2 linked regions of the Acuticoccus sediminis genome follow. The protein of the gene in region 1 interacts with the protein of each later gene in a pairwise test. Links are inferred from orthologs where the notes say so. Each region holds a gene or a part of one and is shown in the gene's direction. Other genes may lie near its edges. The genes, in order: DLJ53_RS00135 and DLJ53_RS09760.

What was found.
Region 2: the proteins of DLJ53_RS00135 (region 1) and DLJ53_RS09760 interact in binary tests that used the Escherichia coli proteins (3 or more experiments, as listed by UniProt). The link is inferred for Acuticoccus sediminis from one-to-one orthologs.

What each region holds. Positions count from the first base shown.
Region 1 is NZ_QHHQ01000001.1:33,657-42,036, reverse strand. The notes cover bases 3,554-6,827. They hold DLJ53_RS00135 (bifunctional acetate--CoA ligase family protein/GNAT family N-acetyltransferase), read left to right. Parts: upstream 3,554-3,936; coding sequence 3,937-6,627; downstream 6,628-6,827. Other genes in these bases: DLJ53_RS00130 (sulfite exporter TauE/SafE family protein), read right to left, coding at 6,736-6,827; DLJ53_RS00140 (bifunctional aminoglycoside phosphotransferase/ATP-binding protein), read left to right, coding at 3,554-3,872. Outside these bases: DLJ53_RS00150 (TonB family protein), read right to left, coding at 1-1,238; DLJ53_RS00145 (MotA/TolQ/ExbB proton channel family protein), read right to left, coding at 1,235-1,987; more of DLJ53_RS00140, read left to right, coding at 2,346-3,553; more of DLJ53_RS00130, read right to left, coding at 6,828-7,500; DLJ53_RS00125 (aminotransferase family protein), read right to left, coding at 7,670-8,380. UniProt on the Escherichia coli protein: Catalyzes the acetyl-CoA-dependent acetylation of lysine residues of a large number of target proteins. Acetylates RNase R in exponential phase cells and RNase II.
Region 2 is NZ_QHHQ01000002.1:349,072-357,018, reverse strand. What follows is about bases 4,487-7,327. They hold DLJ53_RS09760 (DeoR/GlpR family DNA-binding transcription regulator), read left to right. Parts: upstream 4,487-5,436; coding sequence 5,437-6,219; downstream 6,220-7,327. Other genes in these bases: DLJ53_RS09755 (sugar ABC transporter ATP-binding protein), read left to right, coding at 6,216-7,327; DLJ53_RS09765 (metal-dependent hydrolase family protein), read right to left, coding at 4,487-4,967. Also shown: DLJ53_RS09780 (NAD(P)/FAD-dependent oxidoreductase), read right to left, coding at 1-1,135; DLJ53_RS09775 (Gfo/Idh/MocA family protein), read right to left, coding at 1,132-2,136; DLJ53_RS09770 (linear amide C-N hydrolase), read right to left, coding at 2,260-3,375; more of DLJ53_RS09765, read right to left, coding at 3,474-4,486; more of DLJ53_RS09755, read left to right, coding at 7,328-7,757; DLJ53_RS09750 (ABC transporter permease subunit), read left to right, coding at 7,754-7,947. UniProt on the Escherichia coli protein: Represses ulaG and the ulaABCDEF operon. Two ulaR binding sites have been identified in each promoter.

The sequences.
Region 1 (8,380 bases):
CCGAGGCGGGCGGCGCTGAAGAAGGCGCGACCGACGATCGCGCGGACCGCCCGCGCGTATGAGGCCTCCTCGCCGTCGGAGGATCCGGAGGCAGTGGCGGCGGCCGTCCGCGTCGGCTCCTGCGTGGCCTGCGGCCGGGCGGCTGCGCGCTCGGACGCCGGTTCGGGGTTCGGCTGCGGTACGGGAACGGCCTCCAGCGCGCTGGGGTCGGCCTGCGAGAACGTCGACCTGCGGGCACCGGCGCCGGGGCGCGGGGTGGGGAACGGGTAGAACGTGTCCGCCGGGCGCTCCGTCGTCTCGCCGGCGGTCGAGGTGCCGGCGTCGGCGTCCGGCTGCGCCTCCACCGCCTCCTGCGCGGCGATGTCCGGGAGGGCAGCCGCGAGGTCGGTGCTGGCGCCGCTCACGACCTCGAACGCGGAGCGGATATCCGGCAGCGCCAGCGAGGGCTGCGCGGGCGCGGGCGTGCCGGGATCGTCGGTGGGCGTGCCGCCCGGGTCGGCGTTCGCGGGGCCCTCGGCGGGGATCGGATCGTCCGTCGCGGCGTCGCTGGTCTCCGGGGCGGCGACGTCCTGCGGCGCGGCCTCGGTGGCGTCGGGTGGCGGGGGTGGAGGATCGGCCGGCTCTTCGGCGGTTTCCTCCGGTGTCTCGGGTGCGGGCTCGGCCTCGGGCGGGGCCGCCTCCTCGACACTCGCCGGGTTGGAGGCCTCGCCGTCGACCAGCGAGGTGAACGTGGCGTCGAGGTCCGGGACGTCGAATTCCTCCGGCGGGGCCATCGGCTCGGAGGGGTCGTCGGCCGTGTCCTCCACCTGCTTCTGCGGCAGGAGGTTGGCGGCGGTCTCGGCCTCCTGCGCGCCCTGGGTCTCGGGGGCCGGCTGGTCCGCCGCCTCCGGCTCCTGCGCGGTCTCCGGTTCGCCCTCCATCGGCGAGGGCGGCGCGTCGGTCTCGTCTGCCTTCGCGCCGTCCTCCTCGGCGGTGTCGGACTCGGCCTGGTTCTCGCCGAGGAGCGCCTCCAGGCTGTCGGGCGACAGTACGATCGGGACGGTGTTCGCCGCCTCCTGCTGCTCGGTCTGCTCCGCCTTGCGGTTGAAGTCGACGAAGAACGCCAGGTGCGCCACGACGGCGATCGCGAGAGCGACGCTCCAGATCCAGGTCGCGCGGGCACGGCGCGCGGCCCTCGGCTGAAGGCCGCCGGCGTCGAGGATCGACAGCGTGCGCGTGCGGTGGCGGTGTGGCGTCATCGGCTGCGGATCGGCCGTCGGGGCCTGGGCGAGCCGGTCGCTGGACCGGCGGGCGGTACGGTGTCCGCCTCATGGGCGCCACGGCCGCGCCTGCCGGGCCGCTCCTCGGGGAGGGCGCCGGTGAAGAGCGCGGTGACGAGGCCTTCGATGGCGATCTCCTCGCTTTCGAGGCGCCCCTCGAACCACGCCGTGAGCACCGAGGCGGGCATCGCCACGGCAAGACCCACCGCCGTCGTCAGCAGCGCCACCCAGATGCCGCCGGCGAGGACGGACGGGTCGACGCTGGCGCCCCGGTCCTCCAGCGCGCGGAACGCCTCGATCATGCCGAGAACGGTACCGAAGAGGCCGAGGAGCGGGGCGATCTGGGCGATGATGTCGAGCAGTCCGGTCATCGCGCGGAGCCGGTGGAGGCGCAGGATGGCGACGGCCTCGGTTGCGTCGCGCGCCGCCTCGGGTGCCATCGCGGCGGAGGCGTCGATCGCGTAGCGAACGATCTGCGCGCTCACCGGCCCGGACGCCCGGCGGCGGGCGGCGGGCGCGTCGCCTGCGAGGTAGAGCTGCACCGCCTCGCGGGCGGGCTGGTGGCGCCCGACCCCGGCGGTGACGAACGCGATGATCTTCGCGAGCGCGATGGTCGCGACCGCCACGGAGAGGCCGAGCAACAGGAGGACGACCGGTCCGCCGAGCTCCAGCAGGTCGGCGAGACCGTTGAACTCCACCGAGGATAGGATGTCCCTGATCCCGTCCATGATCTCCCCGAACGGGCGGCCCGCGCGGGACCTCCCTGGTTGCCGCTGTCGGAACGACCCGGGCGCCGGCGAGCGGCCCGGTCCTCCCGTGGCGGAGCGGGTGCCGGACGGCCGAGCCGGGTGCCGACGTCCGCTCCGAAGGTCTGCCCGTCCCGTCTAGCCTCGCGCGGTGCCCCGATGGCAAGGGCAATCCGCTCCACGGTCCAACGGTGTACCGGTATGTCACACCAGTGTGAAATCCCCGGTCGAAGACATAGGTGCTTTCCCTGGGGTGGTTCCATGGGGGAACGTCTGCCGTGGCGGGCCGTCGCACCATCGGACCGCCGCCTCGCGCCGGAGGACAGGAGAGGTGACGACGATGGCAGGTCCCGCGACAGACGGCGGCGACGACCTTACCGAGGAGGCCGCGATCGTGCGGTTCCTGGGGAGCCCGGCGGCGCACGGGGGCGAGACGCCGCAGCACGTCGAGACGCACCTTTCCCACCTCTTCCTCGCCGGCGACCGCGTCCTGAAGCTGAAGAAGCGGATCGCCTGGGCGGTCGTGGACTACTCGTCGCTGGACAAGCGCGAGGGCTTTTGCCGCAGGGAGCTCGAGGTCAACCGTCGCTTCGCGCCCGACCTTTATGTCGGCGTGGTGCCGGTGACGCGGGGGCCTGACGGCCTCGCCCTCGGCGGCGAGGGCGACGTCGTCGAGTGGCTGGTCGAGATGCGCCGGTTCGCGGCCGACGAACAGCTCGACGTGATGGCCGACCGCGGCACCCTCACGCCGGAGATCATCGACGCCACCGCCGACGGCATCGCCGCGATGCACCGGACCGCGCCCGTCGTGCACGTGGCGGGGGCCGATCCGGTCGCCGCCCGCTCCGACCAGCTCCACCGCGACGTGGCGGCGGGCCTGAAGCCGGGACCGGTGCTCGACGATGTCGAGGCCTGGTACGCGGCAGCCCGCTCCGTGGCGGCCGAGCATCGCGGGCTCCTCGACCGGCGCGGCCGGCACGGGTTCACCCGGCGTTGCCACGGCGACCTGCATCTCTCCAACATCTGCCTCTGGGACGGGCGGCCGACCCCGTTCGACGCCATCGAATTCTCGGAGGACATCGCCACGATCGACGTCCTCTACGACCTTGCCTTCGTGCTGGTGGACCTCGATTCGCGGCAGCGGGAGGCGCTCTCCTGGCGGCTCCTGTCGCGCTATCTCGAGGCGACGCGGGACTATTGCGGACTTGCGGTGATGCCGCTGTTCCTGTCGCAGCGGGCGATGGTGCGGGCGCTCACCCGGCTCGCCAAGGGCCAGGACGCGGCGCCGTCCGCGGCGATGGCGCGGCACTACCTGGAGCGTCCGGCGGCAGCGCGGCTGATTGCCGTCGGCGGCCTCTCGGGGAGCGGCAAGTCGACGGTGGCGCGTGCCCTCGCGCCGGTGGCGGGGGCGGTGGTGGTCCGCTCCGACACCGTCCGCAAGCGCCTCGCGGGCGTCGCGCCGGAGGAACGGCTGGGCGCCGGCTCCTATACGGCGGAGGCCAACCGCGCGGTCTACCGGCGCATGATGGTCGAGGCCGGCCGCGCGTTGCGGGCAGGTGCCACCGTGATCCTCGACGCCACCTTCGCCGACGCGGCGATGCGCGGCCTCGCGCGCGGTCTTGCCGAGGAGCGGGGCGTTCCGTTCGCCGGCCTGTGGCTCTCCGCCCCGGCCCGGACGTTGCACCGGCGGGTCGAGGCGCGCACCGGCGACGCATCGGACGCGGACGTGGCGGTCGTCGACGCGCAGCTCTCCCGGCCGCTGGGGCCGCTCGACTGGGACGAGGTGGACGCGGACGGCGGCATCGAGGACGTGGTGGCGCGGGCGGGTGCGGCCCTCGGGCTTCCGGCGCCTTGTCAACAAAGTTGACCCCCGTCAAGGCACGACCGTGCCGGGACGCTAAGACATTGACCTGACGGCAGGGAGTCCAACGATGACCGTACGTAACCTCGAGTACCTCCTCGAGCCGCGCAGCGTCGTGCTGATCGGCGCCAGCAACAGGAGGGGCTCGCTCGGCGGGGTCGTCCTGCGCCGCCTGACCGGCGCGGGCTTCCGCGGATCCATCGGTCTCGTCAATCCCAAGTACAAGGCGATCGGCGACCAGCCCTGCTATCCGAGCGTCATGGACCTGCCGTTCGTGCCGGACCTCGGCGTGATCGTCGCGCCGGCGACGGCCGTCCCCGGGCTCATCCACGAACTGGGCGAGAAGGGGGCGCGCGCGGCGGTGGTCATCACCGCGGGCGTCACCGGGGCGCTGCGCCAGGAGATGCTGGACGCCGCCAAGCCGTTCACGCTGCGCATCATGGGGCCGAACTGCGTCGGCCTGCAGGTGCCGCACATGGGCCTCGACGCGAGCTTCGCGCACCTCACGGCGGGTCGCGGCCACGTGGCGCTGCTCTCCCAGTCCGGCGCGATCATCACCGCGATGCTCGACTGGGCGGAGGCGCGCGGGATCGGCTTCTCGACCGTCGCCTCGCTCGGCGACATGGCCGACATCGACACCGGCGACATGCTGGACCAGATGGCGGCGGACCGGCAGACGCGCGCGATCCTGATGTACCTCGAGGGCGTCACCAACGCGAAGAAGTTCATGTCCGCGGCCCGCTCTGCGGCGCGTGCCAAGCCGGTCATCGTGATCAAGGCGGGCCGCTCCGCCTCGGCCTCCAAGGCGGCCGCGTCGCACACCGGGGCGCTGGCCGGGGCGGACGACGTCTACGAGGCCGCGTTCGACCGCGCGGGCGTCCTGCGCGTCGACGACCTGCAGGAGCTATTCGACGCCGCGGAGGCGCTGGCGCGGCACCGGCCGCTGAAGGGCGACCGTCTCGCGATCCTCACCAACGGCGGCGGCGCGGGCGTCCTCGCGGTCGACGCGCTGGCGAAGACGTCCGGCCGGCTCGCCGAGCTTTCGCCGGGCACCATGACGACCCTCGACGCGAGCCTGCCGTCCACGTGGTCGCACGGCGACCCGGTCGACATCATCGGCGACGCCGGACCCGACCGCTACGAGGCCGCCCTCGAGTCGCTGCTCGCGGAGCCGGAGGCGGACGCCATTCTCGTCATCAACTGCCCGACCGGCCTTGCCTCATCGTCGGAGGCGGCCGAGGCGGTGGTCGCGACGATCGGCCGGGCCAACCCGAAGGGCAAGCCGGTGCTCGCCACCTGGCTCGGCGGCGCGACGGCCACCCAGGCCGCGCAGGTGCTGGAGCGGGCGGGGATCGCCACCCACGCGACCCCGCGCCAGGCCATCGACGCGTTCGACACGCTGGTGCGTCACCGCAAGTCGCAGATCCACCTGATGCGCACCCCCGCGAGCCTTCCGCCGGGGCCGGAGCCGGACCGCGAGGCCGCCCAGTGGGCGATCGACTCGGCCCTCAAGGAGGGGCGCGAGATCCTCTCCGAGGTGGAGGCCAAGGCGGTTCTCGCCGCGTACGGCGTGCCGGTCAACGAGACGCGCATCGCCCGCACGCCGGACGAGGCGGCCGCGCTCGCCGAGCAGATGGCCGAGCATCCGCTGCTCGCCATCAAGATCCTGTCGCGCGATATCACCCACAAGTCCGACGTCGGCGGCGTGCAGCTCAACCTGTCCGGCCCCGACCAGGTGCGCGAGGCGGCCGCGGCGATGCTGGACCGGGTGCGCAAGCGGCGGCCCGACGCGCACATCGACGGCGTCGTCGTCCAGCCGATGGTCAAGCGCCCCAACGCGCACGAGCTGCTCCTCGGCATCTCCGACGATGCGACATTCGGGCCGGTGATGCTGTTCGGCGCGGGCGGTACGGCGGTCGAGGTGGTCAAGGACAAGGCGCTCGCGCTGCCGCCGCTCGACCTGCTCCTCGCCGAGGACATGATCGACCGCACCCGCATCGGCAAGCTCCTCGCCGGGTACCGGGACAAGCCGGCGGCCGACCGGCAGGCGATCGCCCTCGCGCTGGTGCACCTCTCCCAGCTCGTCGCCGACATGCCGCAGATCCGCGAGCTCGACATTAACCCGCTGCTCGCCGACGCGACGGGCGTCGTGGCGGTGGATGCGCGCATCCGCGTCGCGCCGGCCGAGCGGGTCGCCCCCGGCGGCAATCCGCGCCTCGCGATCCGCCCGTACCCCAGCGAGTGGGACAAGCCGGAGAAGGTGCCGTACGGCACGATCCAGATCCGCCCGATCCGCCCGGAGGACGAGGCGCTCTACCCCGACTTCCTCGCGAAGGTCTCCAAGGAGGACATCCGCCGGCGCTTCTTCCGTCTCTTCTCGACGCTGACCCACGAGGAGATCGCGCGGCTGACCCAGATCGACTATGCCCGCGCGATGGCCTTCATCGGCCTCGACGACGACGGCGCCATGCTGGGCGTGGCGCGCTTCGCGGCGGACGCGGACTACCGCACGGCCGAGTTCGCCGTCCTCGTGCGCAGCGACCTCAAGGGGCAGGGCATCGGCCGCGCGCTGATGGTCCGCCTCATCGAGTACGCCGCCTCCGAGGGCATCGAGGAGATGTACGGCGACGTCCTGTCGTCCAATCGCTTCATGCTCGACTTCGTCCGCGAGCTCGGCTTCGTCGACACGGCCGACCCGGAGGACATGACCGTCCGCAAGGCGCGCCTCGAGCCGCTGAAGTGGGCGGCGAGCCATCGCTAGCGCGCTTGCCGCTCAGGTTGGAGCAACCTGAGCGAAGAGCAATCGCGCCGGAGCTATGGGGCGAGCGCGCTCGTGTCCTCTCGGATTGGGCGGACCGCGCTCCGGCGGTCAGAGCAGGCCGGCGATCCCCCGGATGCCGGCGGCCAGCGCCATCAAGACGAGCGTCGCGATGGCGAGCGAGCGGTAGCCCGTCTCGCTGGTGCGCCTGAAGAGGCGGGTGCCGATCGCGGTGCCGAGGATGAAGACCGGGAAGGCGACGACGCTCGCCCCGGCGATGGTGAGGTCCACGGCGCCGTTGAGGAACAGCAGCGGCACCGCGATCAGCGACGTCACGAAGAAGAAGATCATGAGCGACGCGCGGGTGACGTTGGCCGGCCGGTCGGTGCCGAGGTAGTAGGCGACGGCGGGCGGCCCGGGCATCGCGGCGAGACCCGCGAAGAGGCCGGCAACGATCCCGGTCGGGACCGCGAGGCGCAGCCGGTCGGCTGCCGCCTTCTTCGGCGCGCGCAGGATGAAGACCAGCCCGACGATGACGATGACCGCGATGGCGACGCGCATCACCGACGGCTCCAGCACCGTCAGGAAGGCGACGCCGACGGGCGTGCCGAGGAGCGCGCCGATGGAGAGGCGGGCGAGGGACGGCCGGTCGAGGACGGCATGCAGCGCGATGGAATCGCGGATACCGATCATGAGCTGCAGCAGCATCGCCAGCGTCACCGCCTGCTCCGGGCTGACGACCAGCGAGAGGAGGGGGACGGCGGCGAGCGCGAAGCCGAACCCGGTGAGGCCGCGCAGGATGGCGGCGGCGAGCACGGAGCCGAGCACCGCGGCCAGGATATGCGGCGCCGGAAGCGCCGCGAGGATGGAACTCAAGTCGGCCTCTCGCGCATGAGGCGCGCGTCGGCGGGCCCGGTGGACGGGACGCGCGGCGCGGTGGCGTGGGAATGTGCGCTCCGACGGGCCGGTTCGCGGCGGGTCGGAGCGTCAGGAAACGGTGCGTCCGATGCGTGGCGGCGGACCGCCGCGCTTCGGTGGCGGGTGCTCAGAGGGTGGCGCCGACCTCGGTGAGCGCGCCGTCGATGGCCTCGACGATGGTGTCGATCTCGGCGGCGGTCGCGATCAGCGCGGGGCTGAGGCACAGCGTGTTGTTGTAGCCCGGCAGCGAGCGGTTGGTCATGCCGATGATGACCCCGCGCGCGCCGGCGGCCGCGACGACGGCCGCGACGGTCTTCTCCGGCAGCGGCTCGCGCGTCTCGCGGTCCGCCACCAGCTCGACGCCCCAGAAGAGGCCCATGCCGCGCACGTCGCCGACGATGGCGTGGCGCGACTTCAGCGCCTCGAGCCCGTTGCCGAGCTGCTCGCCGCGGACCAGCGTGTTCTCGAGCAGGTCCTCGTCCTCGATGATGGCCATGTTCTCGAGCGCGGCGGCGGGGCCGGCGGTGCAGCCGCCGAAGGTCGAGATGTCGCGGAAGTAGCCGAGCGGGTCGCTCGGATCATCCTTGAACATGTCGAACACGCGCTCGGTGGTCACGGTGCAGGAGATCGCCGCGTAGCCCGAGGCGACGCCCTTCGCCATCGTCACGAGGTCCGGCTTGATGCCGAAGTTCTGGTAGCCGAACCACTGGCCGGTGCGCCCGAGGCCGCAGACCACTTCGTCGATGTGGAGGAGGACGTCGTACTTGGTGCAGATCTCCTGCACGGTCTCCCAGTAGCCCTCCGGCGGGACGATGACGCCGCCGCCCGCGGTGATCGG
Region 2 (7,947 bases), on another replicon or contig:
ACTGCGCGGCCGCGCTGGCGGCCGCGAACCGTCCGGGGCGGAACGTCTCCAGCATCGGGTGCCGTTCGCCGGACACGATCTCGCCGGCCAGCATCTCGCCGGCGACGAGGCCGAGGGTCGCGCCGCTGTGGCTGAACGCGACGGTGACGCCGGGCAGGTCCGCGAGCTCGCCGAGGACAGGCTCGCCATCGCCCGGGATCGGCTTCGGCCCCGCGCCGGTGGAGCGCAGCGTCAGGGACGGGTTGCCGGCGAGCACGCGCGTCGCCGCCTCCAGAAGTCCCGCGACCGTGGACAGAGGGATCGCCACGGTCCCGTCGGCGCGCAGCGAGACCTCCTTCTCGGACCAGCCCGCGTCGAGCGAGAAGCCGCCGTCGGGGGCGGGCCGGATCGATACGCGCGGCGTGTTCAGCACCGCGCGCAACGGATGGGCGAGCGGCGCGACGCGCAGAAGCAGCGAGATCGGCGTCCGGTCCGGTATCATGACGCCGTACTCGGACAGCATCGCCGGGACGGCCGGGCCCGTCGCGACGACGACGCGGTCGGCCTCCAGGGCGAGATCGCCGGCCGTGACGCCGCTGATGCGGCCGCCCGTCAGGGCGAGGCGGGCCGGTCCGGCGTTCTCGACGATCGTCCCGCCCAGCGCGCGAAGGTTCGCGGCGAGGTGGTCGATCAGGGCGTTGAGGTCCACCCAGCCCTCGCCGGGATTGAAGATCGCCGGCCCCGCGATTGCCGATGGGTCCACGCCGGGGACCGTCGCCGCCACCTCTTCGACGGTGAGGAGGCGCGAGTCGTAACCGAGCGAGCGCTCGTGCGCGTGCGCCCGGACGATCGCGTCGTCCGGGCCGCCCGCCGCCCACGTGAGGCCGCCGTCGAAGCGAAGCCAGCTCGCGCTCGGCGGATTGCGGGCGGCGAGGGTGCGGTAGCGGTCGATCCCCGCCATCCTGAGGCGGTGGTAGGCCGCCGAGCGCGATCCGCCCGAGTTGAGCCACGACAGCGACCGCCCGGAGGCGCCCGACCCGAGCGCACCCTCGGTGACGAGGGTGACGGCGGCGCCCTCACGGGCGAGGTGCGCGGCGGTGGAGACGCCGAGGACGCCGCCGCCGATGACGGCGACACGGAGGGGTGCTGCGCTCACGGGCGTTCCCACGTGGAGGTCTCGGCCGACCGGAACAGGGCGTCCAGCACCGCCATGTTGGCGAGCGCGTCGTCGAGGCCCCACTCGAGCGGCGCCTCGCCCCGGACGGCGGCGGCGAACGCGTCGGCCTGAAGGGTGAACTGGTCCGCCGGGGCGACGGAGATCGTCTCGGCGCCGGCGCCGAAGAGGTCCGTGCCGTCGTCCACGACGATGTCCACCGCGCGGTCGTGCGGCGCGTTGAACGGGACCAGCATCGTGATACGCGCCCTGGTCCCGAGGATCTCCACCCGCTGGCCCTTGGCGATCTGCGTCGCGACGGTGAAACCGAGCTGCTGCGCGCCGGGGAAGACGACGAGCCCCGACGTCATCCGGTCGACGCCGAGCGCCGGGTCGCGGTCGATGGCGGCGATGGCACGCTCCGGTTCCGCGCCGAACAGGAAGCGGGCGGTGGCGACGGCGTAGCAGCCGATGTCGAGGAGGCCGCCGCCGCCGATGTCGGCCTGGTTGCGGATGTTGGCCGGGTCGGGGTTGTGGTAGGCGAAGAGGGTCTGGATCGCGCGCACCTCGCCGAGCCGTCCGGACGCCGCGATCTCACGCACCAGGCGCCACTGCGGGTGGTGCCGCACCATGAACGCCTCGGCAACGAGCCGCCCGGACCTGTCCGCCGCCGCCTTCAGCGTCGCCGCCTCGGCCTTTGTGATCGCGATCGGCTTTTCGCACAGGACGTGCTTGCCGGCCTCCAGCGCCTTGATCGTCCATGGAACGTGGAGGTGGTTCGGGAGGGGATTGTAGACCGCCTCGACGGCGGGGTCGGCGAGCAGCGCCTCGTAGCTGCCGTAGGCGCGGGGGATGGAAAGGTCCGCGGCGGCCTTCACCGCGCGCTCCTCGCCGCGCGAGGCGATGGCGGCCACTTCGCCGGACGCGCTCCGCTGGATACCCGGGATCGCCTTGTTGAGGCCGATCTGCGCCGTGGAGAGGATGCCCCACTGTAGTTTGCTCATCGTCGGCTGCTCCCGCCTGTTCTAGGGTCCGCTTCGGCTCATACCATCAGGGCGCACCGGGCTTAACCCGGTCCCCCGGCCCGGCGCCACGGCCGGCCGAGCGATGCATCGGCGTCGCCCGCGTCATCGCGACGGGGCAGCGCGCAGCGCGTCGGTGCCGTCGCTCGGGAACTCCGGCAACCCGGCGAGGGGAACGAGGCGCGGCTCGGCGAGCGTCGCGAGTGCGGCGAGGTCGATCCTCGTGTAGTTGAGCTGCCCGTAGTCGCGCACGAAGAAGAGCCTGCGGGTCAGGTCGGCGAGGCTCGTCCAGGTGGTGAACTCGGTGGCGTATGCGGTCGTGCAGTCCGCTTCGAGGCCCTGCACCTCGAGGTGGCCGCCGCCGGGCGCCGGGTAGTCGATCGTCACGCCGCGCGGCCGGTCGAAGTTGTTCATGATGTGCGCGAGCGCCAGCACCGCCGCGTCCGGCGTCGCCGCCTTCTCGGTGAACTGCGCATAGTAGGCCGCCCGGACGAAGCGGCCGACCGACGTGTTGGAGGACGGCAGCCCTGCGGTCGCGATGCCGGAATCGGGCTGCACCGCCTTGTAGGTGCCGAACGTCGCGCTCGGCGTGTCGACGTTGCTGAGGAAGGTGTAGTTGCCGAGGTTGGTGAGGTGCCAGGTGAATTCCGGCCCGTTCGTCATGACCCCGACCGGGTTGTCGTAGACGGCCCGCTCGCCGCGCGTGAACTCGATCACCAGCGAGGTGCCCGCCGCGTCATGCACGACGTAGTGGAACGGTGTCGGCGCGCCGCCGAGGACCGCGAGCGGTTCCAGCATCACCGGCTGCGTCTCGAGCGCCGCCTTCAGCTCGGCGACTGTCGCGAACTGGCCGAGCGCCCAGCCGCCGAGGTCGGCCGCGGCCAGCACCTCGCGAGTCCTGTCCACCGCCTGATGGCCGCCCCCCGCCGCGGGATAGGAGAGGACGCTGAACGTCAGGCCGGCCGCGTTGAGCCCCTCGACGACCTTGAGGTCGGCGAGGCCCAGCGGCGCGTCGGCGGTGGGCATGCGGCCCGGCATGGTGAGGGCGACGAACGGGTACTTCGCCGTGAAATCGACAGGGGCGTAGTCACCGACTTGCGACTGGAAGGCGAAGCCGGCGGGGAGGTAGGCGATCTGGTACGGCAGGTTGATCGTCAGCTCGAGCGTCCGGCCGAAGTACGGCTGTCCGGACGCATCGGTGTAGACCAGGGAGGTGCACATCGTTTCAGCCTTTCGGGCGCCGGGCGGCCGGATTGATCTATTCAGGATGAGGTTAGGCGGAGTTTGGCCACGGCCCTGCGGCGGGCCCGGGCCGGCGACTACTGCGCGCCGGCCTCGCCCCGGGCGGACATCGTATCCTTCACGACACGCCCGCCCTTCATGATGAGGCGCAGGCTGGCGTCCGGGTCGGCGAGGAAGGTGAGGTCCCGGTCGGGCTCGCCGTCGACGATGAGGAGGTCGGCGAGGGCTCCGGGGGCGATGACGCCGAGCGGCGCGCCGCCGTAGGGCGCCCGTTCGCCCGAAAGGGCGAGGAGCTCGCCCGCGCGGCCGGTCGCATGACGCAGCGTCTCCAGCGGGCTCATGAAGCGCGTCAGCTTGGCGAGCTGGCGCCCCTGGGTCTTCGCGAGCCCCGGCGACATCAGGATGTCGGTGCCGAACGCGCTCTTGACGCGGTGGTGCAGCATCATCTCGTAGGCGCGCACAGTGCCCTCGGCGACGTACTCCTGCTGCGTACGCTGCTCGGGCAGCGCCTTCACGTTGGCGTCCTCGTCGGCGAGGAAGGGCTGGATCGACCACCAGATCCCCTCGTCGGCCATCAGCTTCACCGTCGCCTCGTCGGCGAGCTGGCCGTGCTCGATGCACTTCACGCCCGCCTCGATCGAGCGCCGGATCCCGGCGGCGGTGTAGACGTGGGTGCACACGTACGTGCCCCAGTCGGAGGCCGCCTCGACGCCGGCGCGCAGCTCGTCGAGCGTGAACTGCATCGTGTCGAGCGGATCGTAGAGCGAGGAGACGCCGCCGCCGGCCATCAGCTTGATCTGCGAGGCGCCCTTCATCAGCTGCTCGCGCGTGCGCAGCAGCACCGCTGCGCGACCGTCCGCGAGCGCCGAGACGCCGACTTCCTCGGCGTAGCTTAGCGGATCGCGGAAGGCCCACGGCAGGTGATTCACCGGGCGGTAGTCGCCGTGGCCGGCGGTCTGCGAGATCATCGCGCCGGACGGGAAGATGCGCGGCCCCTCGCAGATCCCCTCGTCGATGGCCCGCTTCAGCGCGAACGCGGGGCCGCCGGTGTCGCGCACGGTGGTGAAGCCGCGCATCACCGTCTCGCCGGCCTCGCGCGCGGCGATGAACTGCACGTAGGCGATGTCCGCCGACATGGCGGTCATCTGCGAGACGCTGGTGAGGGTGGCGTGCCAGTGGCAATCGATCAGGCCGGGGATGAGGGCCCGGCCGCCGCCGTCGAAGCGGGCGGCGTCGGCGGGTCCCTCGCCGCGCGGGGGCAGCGCCGCGATCCTGCCGCCCTCGACGAGGACGTCGACGTCGTCACGCATGCGGAGCGTCAGACCGTCGAACACGCGCACGTTGGTGATGAGGAGCGGCTGCCCGGCGGTCTGGCCCCAGGCGGTGTGCGGCGTGAGGCCGAACCCGGCGAAGAGTCCCATGACCGCCGCCGCGCCGCCGAGGAGCTCGCGCCGCGACAGGTGCGCCTCGATCCGCCGGAAGGCCGCGAGCGTTTCAGGCGCCCCGCAGCGGCACCCTGCGCCGTGATGGGCGTGGTCTTCGGCGGTCTGCAGGTAGGCGCACGCGCACATGGGTCCGTTTCCTGTAAGCTCGGCTCGACAGGCTCACTCTTTCACAGAGTCTCCCGATCACTTCAACACAGTGTAATCAAAGCCAAACCTGACATGCTCGTCGAACAAGTTTCCGACGGGCGCTGCGCAAATCTCTGACTTCCATGCGATTTGCGGCACCCGGTCGCCGGCCGACCCGCCGCACCCGGTCGAGGGCAGGGACATTCCATCGCACCTCGGCCGCTTCGTCCGCAGTCGCACCCCGAAGTGGCATGCCGCGCGCCAAGCCTTCGCCGCTTCTCCCACCTTCGTCGCATGCGACCGGCGGTCCGCGTCGGCGACGGCGGCTAACGGCCTGACGGAGCACCACAATGCCCTCCGGCCGTGACGGTCTGTGAGCGGATAATGATTGAAGCCAATCATTTGTTGTTGCGCCGGTGAGCGAATGCGCTAATTTCATGCGCAAGTCGTAACAAAACGGCGGCCCGGGATGAGCGACCTTGAGCGGCAACAGTCCATCGTCGAGCTACTGTCGTCACAGACATTCGTGTCCGTGCGCGAGCTGCAGCAGGCGCTCGGCGTCTCCGCCGCGACCGTCCGGCGCGATATCGACAAGCTGAACGAGGCCGGCGTCGCGCGGAAAGTCTACGGCGGCGTCGCGGCCCTCGAGGACAACCTCCGCCGCCGCCCGCCCTCCGCGCTTCCGTTCGTGGAAAACCGCGACCTTGCGGTGGAGCAGAAGCGCGCCATCGCCATGGCCGCCGAGGGGCTGGTGCGCGACGGGTCGTCCATCATCGTCCACGCCGGCTCGACCTGCTTCACGTTCGGGTGCCGTCTGGCGCTGCGCAACGTGCGCGTCTTCACCAACTCCATGCCGCTCGCGGCCTACCTCGCCGAGAACGGTACCTGCCACCTCACCGTCGGCGGCGGCGACATCCACCGCGAGCCCGGCATCCTCTACGACCCGGTGCCCGGACCGACGCACTATGCCGCCCAGTTCTACGTCGGCGCGCTGGGGGTCTCCGGACAGGGCATCCTCGAGCAGCATCCGCTGCTGGTGCACTTCGTGAAGGAGATGAGCGCGCGGGCGAACGAAATCATCGTCCTCGTCGATTCCTCCAAGTTCGCGCTGCGCCCGCCGATGGTGGCGCTGCCGATGTCGCGCATCACCACCCTGGTGACGGACGAGGGAATTTCGGCGGCGGACGAGCGGATGGTGCGCGAGGAGGGGGTCAACCTCATCGTCGCCGAGATCAGCGGGAGGACCCAATGACCCTTCTCGAAATGCGTGGCATCTCCAAGACGTTCGGGCCCGTCATGGCGCTCTCGAACGTCTCCCTCACCGTCGATCCCGGCGAGGTTCACGCGCTGATGGGCGAAAACGGGGCGGGCAAGTCCACCCTGATGAAGATCCTCTCGGGCGCCTACGTCGCCGACCGCGGCGGCGAGATCCTCATCGCCGGGGAGAAGGTGCCGACGGGCGACCCCAAGCTCGCCAAGGCGAACGGCATCGCCGTCATCTATCAGGAGCTGGCGCTGTCGCCGAACCTGACGGTGGCGGAGAACATCTTTCTCGGCGCCGAGCCGCGCCGCGGCCTCTTCGTCGACCGCGGCGAGATGAACCGCCGCGCCGGCGACATCCTCAACCGCCGCCTCGGCCTCACCTTCCGGCCCGACACGACGCTGGGCCGCCTGTCGCTCGGCGAGCGGCAGATGGTGGAGATCGCCCGCGCGCTCTCCACCAACGCCCGCCTCATCGTGATGGACGAGCCGACCACCGCGCTTACCACCCGCGAGACGGAGAAGCTGTTCGACGTCATCGCCGCGCTGAAGGCCGACGGGATCGCCATCATCTACATCTCCCACCGGATGGACGAGGTGTACGCCCTCGCCGACCGCTGCACGATCCTGCGCGACGGCCAGTACGTGGGCACGCTCGCGAAGGACGAGATCAGCGCCGAGCGGGTCGTCTCGATGATGGTCGGGCGCGACCTCTCCACGTTCTACAAGAAGGACCACGCGGCGGCGGCCGAGCCGGGGGACGTGGTGCTGCGCGTGGAGGGCCTCGGCGACGGGCACTTCGTCCACGACTGCTCCTTCGAGGTGCGCCACGGCGAGGTGATCGGCGTCGCCGGCCTCGTCGGCTCCGGCCGCACGGAGCTGGCGCGGCTCATCTACGGGGCGGAGAAACCGGCCGAGGGCCGCGTCATCCTCGACGGCGAGACGCTCGCGATCGCGACGCCCCGCGACGCGCTGGACCACGGCATTGCCTACCTCACCGAGGACCGCAAGGGTCTCGGCCTCTTCCTCGACATGACGATTTCCGAGAACGTCAACATCGGCGTCATGCAGCGCGACGCGCGCTCGGCCGGGCTCATCGACTTCAAAGCCGGCCAGCGCCGCGCCGACAAGGCGATGAAGTCGCTGGCGATCCGCGCGCCCAACACCCGGATCAACACCAGCGCCCTGTCCGGCGGCAACCAGCAGAAGGTCCTGCTGGCGCGCCTTCTGGAGCTCGGCCCGCGCGTCGTCATCCTCGACGAGCCGACCCGCGGCGTCGACGTCGGCGCGAAATCCGAGATCTACCGCCTCATCGACGGCCTCGCGCGCGACGGGATCGCCGTCGTGGTGATCTCCTCCGAGCTGCCGGAGATCATCGGCGTCGCGGACCGCGTGCTCGTCATGCGCGAGGGGACGATCGCCGGCGAAGTGGCACCACCGCGCGGCGAGCCGATCCGGCAGGAGGAGATCATGGCCTATTCCACTGGCGCCATCGGTGCGGCGCGGGCGAGCGAAGGAGCGAGAGCGTGACCACTGCGACGAAGGACGAAGCCCCGAGCGCGGTCGACCGCAAGCAGCAGCTCCGCGTCCTCTTCACGGCGCTCGGGATGCTCCCGGTGCTCATCCTCCTGGGGATCGGGTTCGAGCTGCTCTCCGGCAAGTTCCTGACGGTCAACAACCTGTCGATCGTCATGCAGCAGGCCTCGATCAACATCGTGCT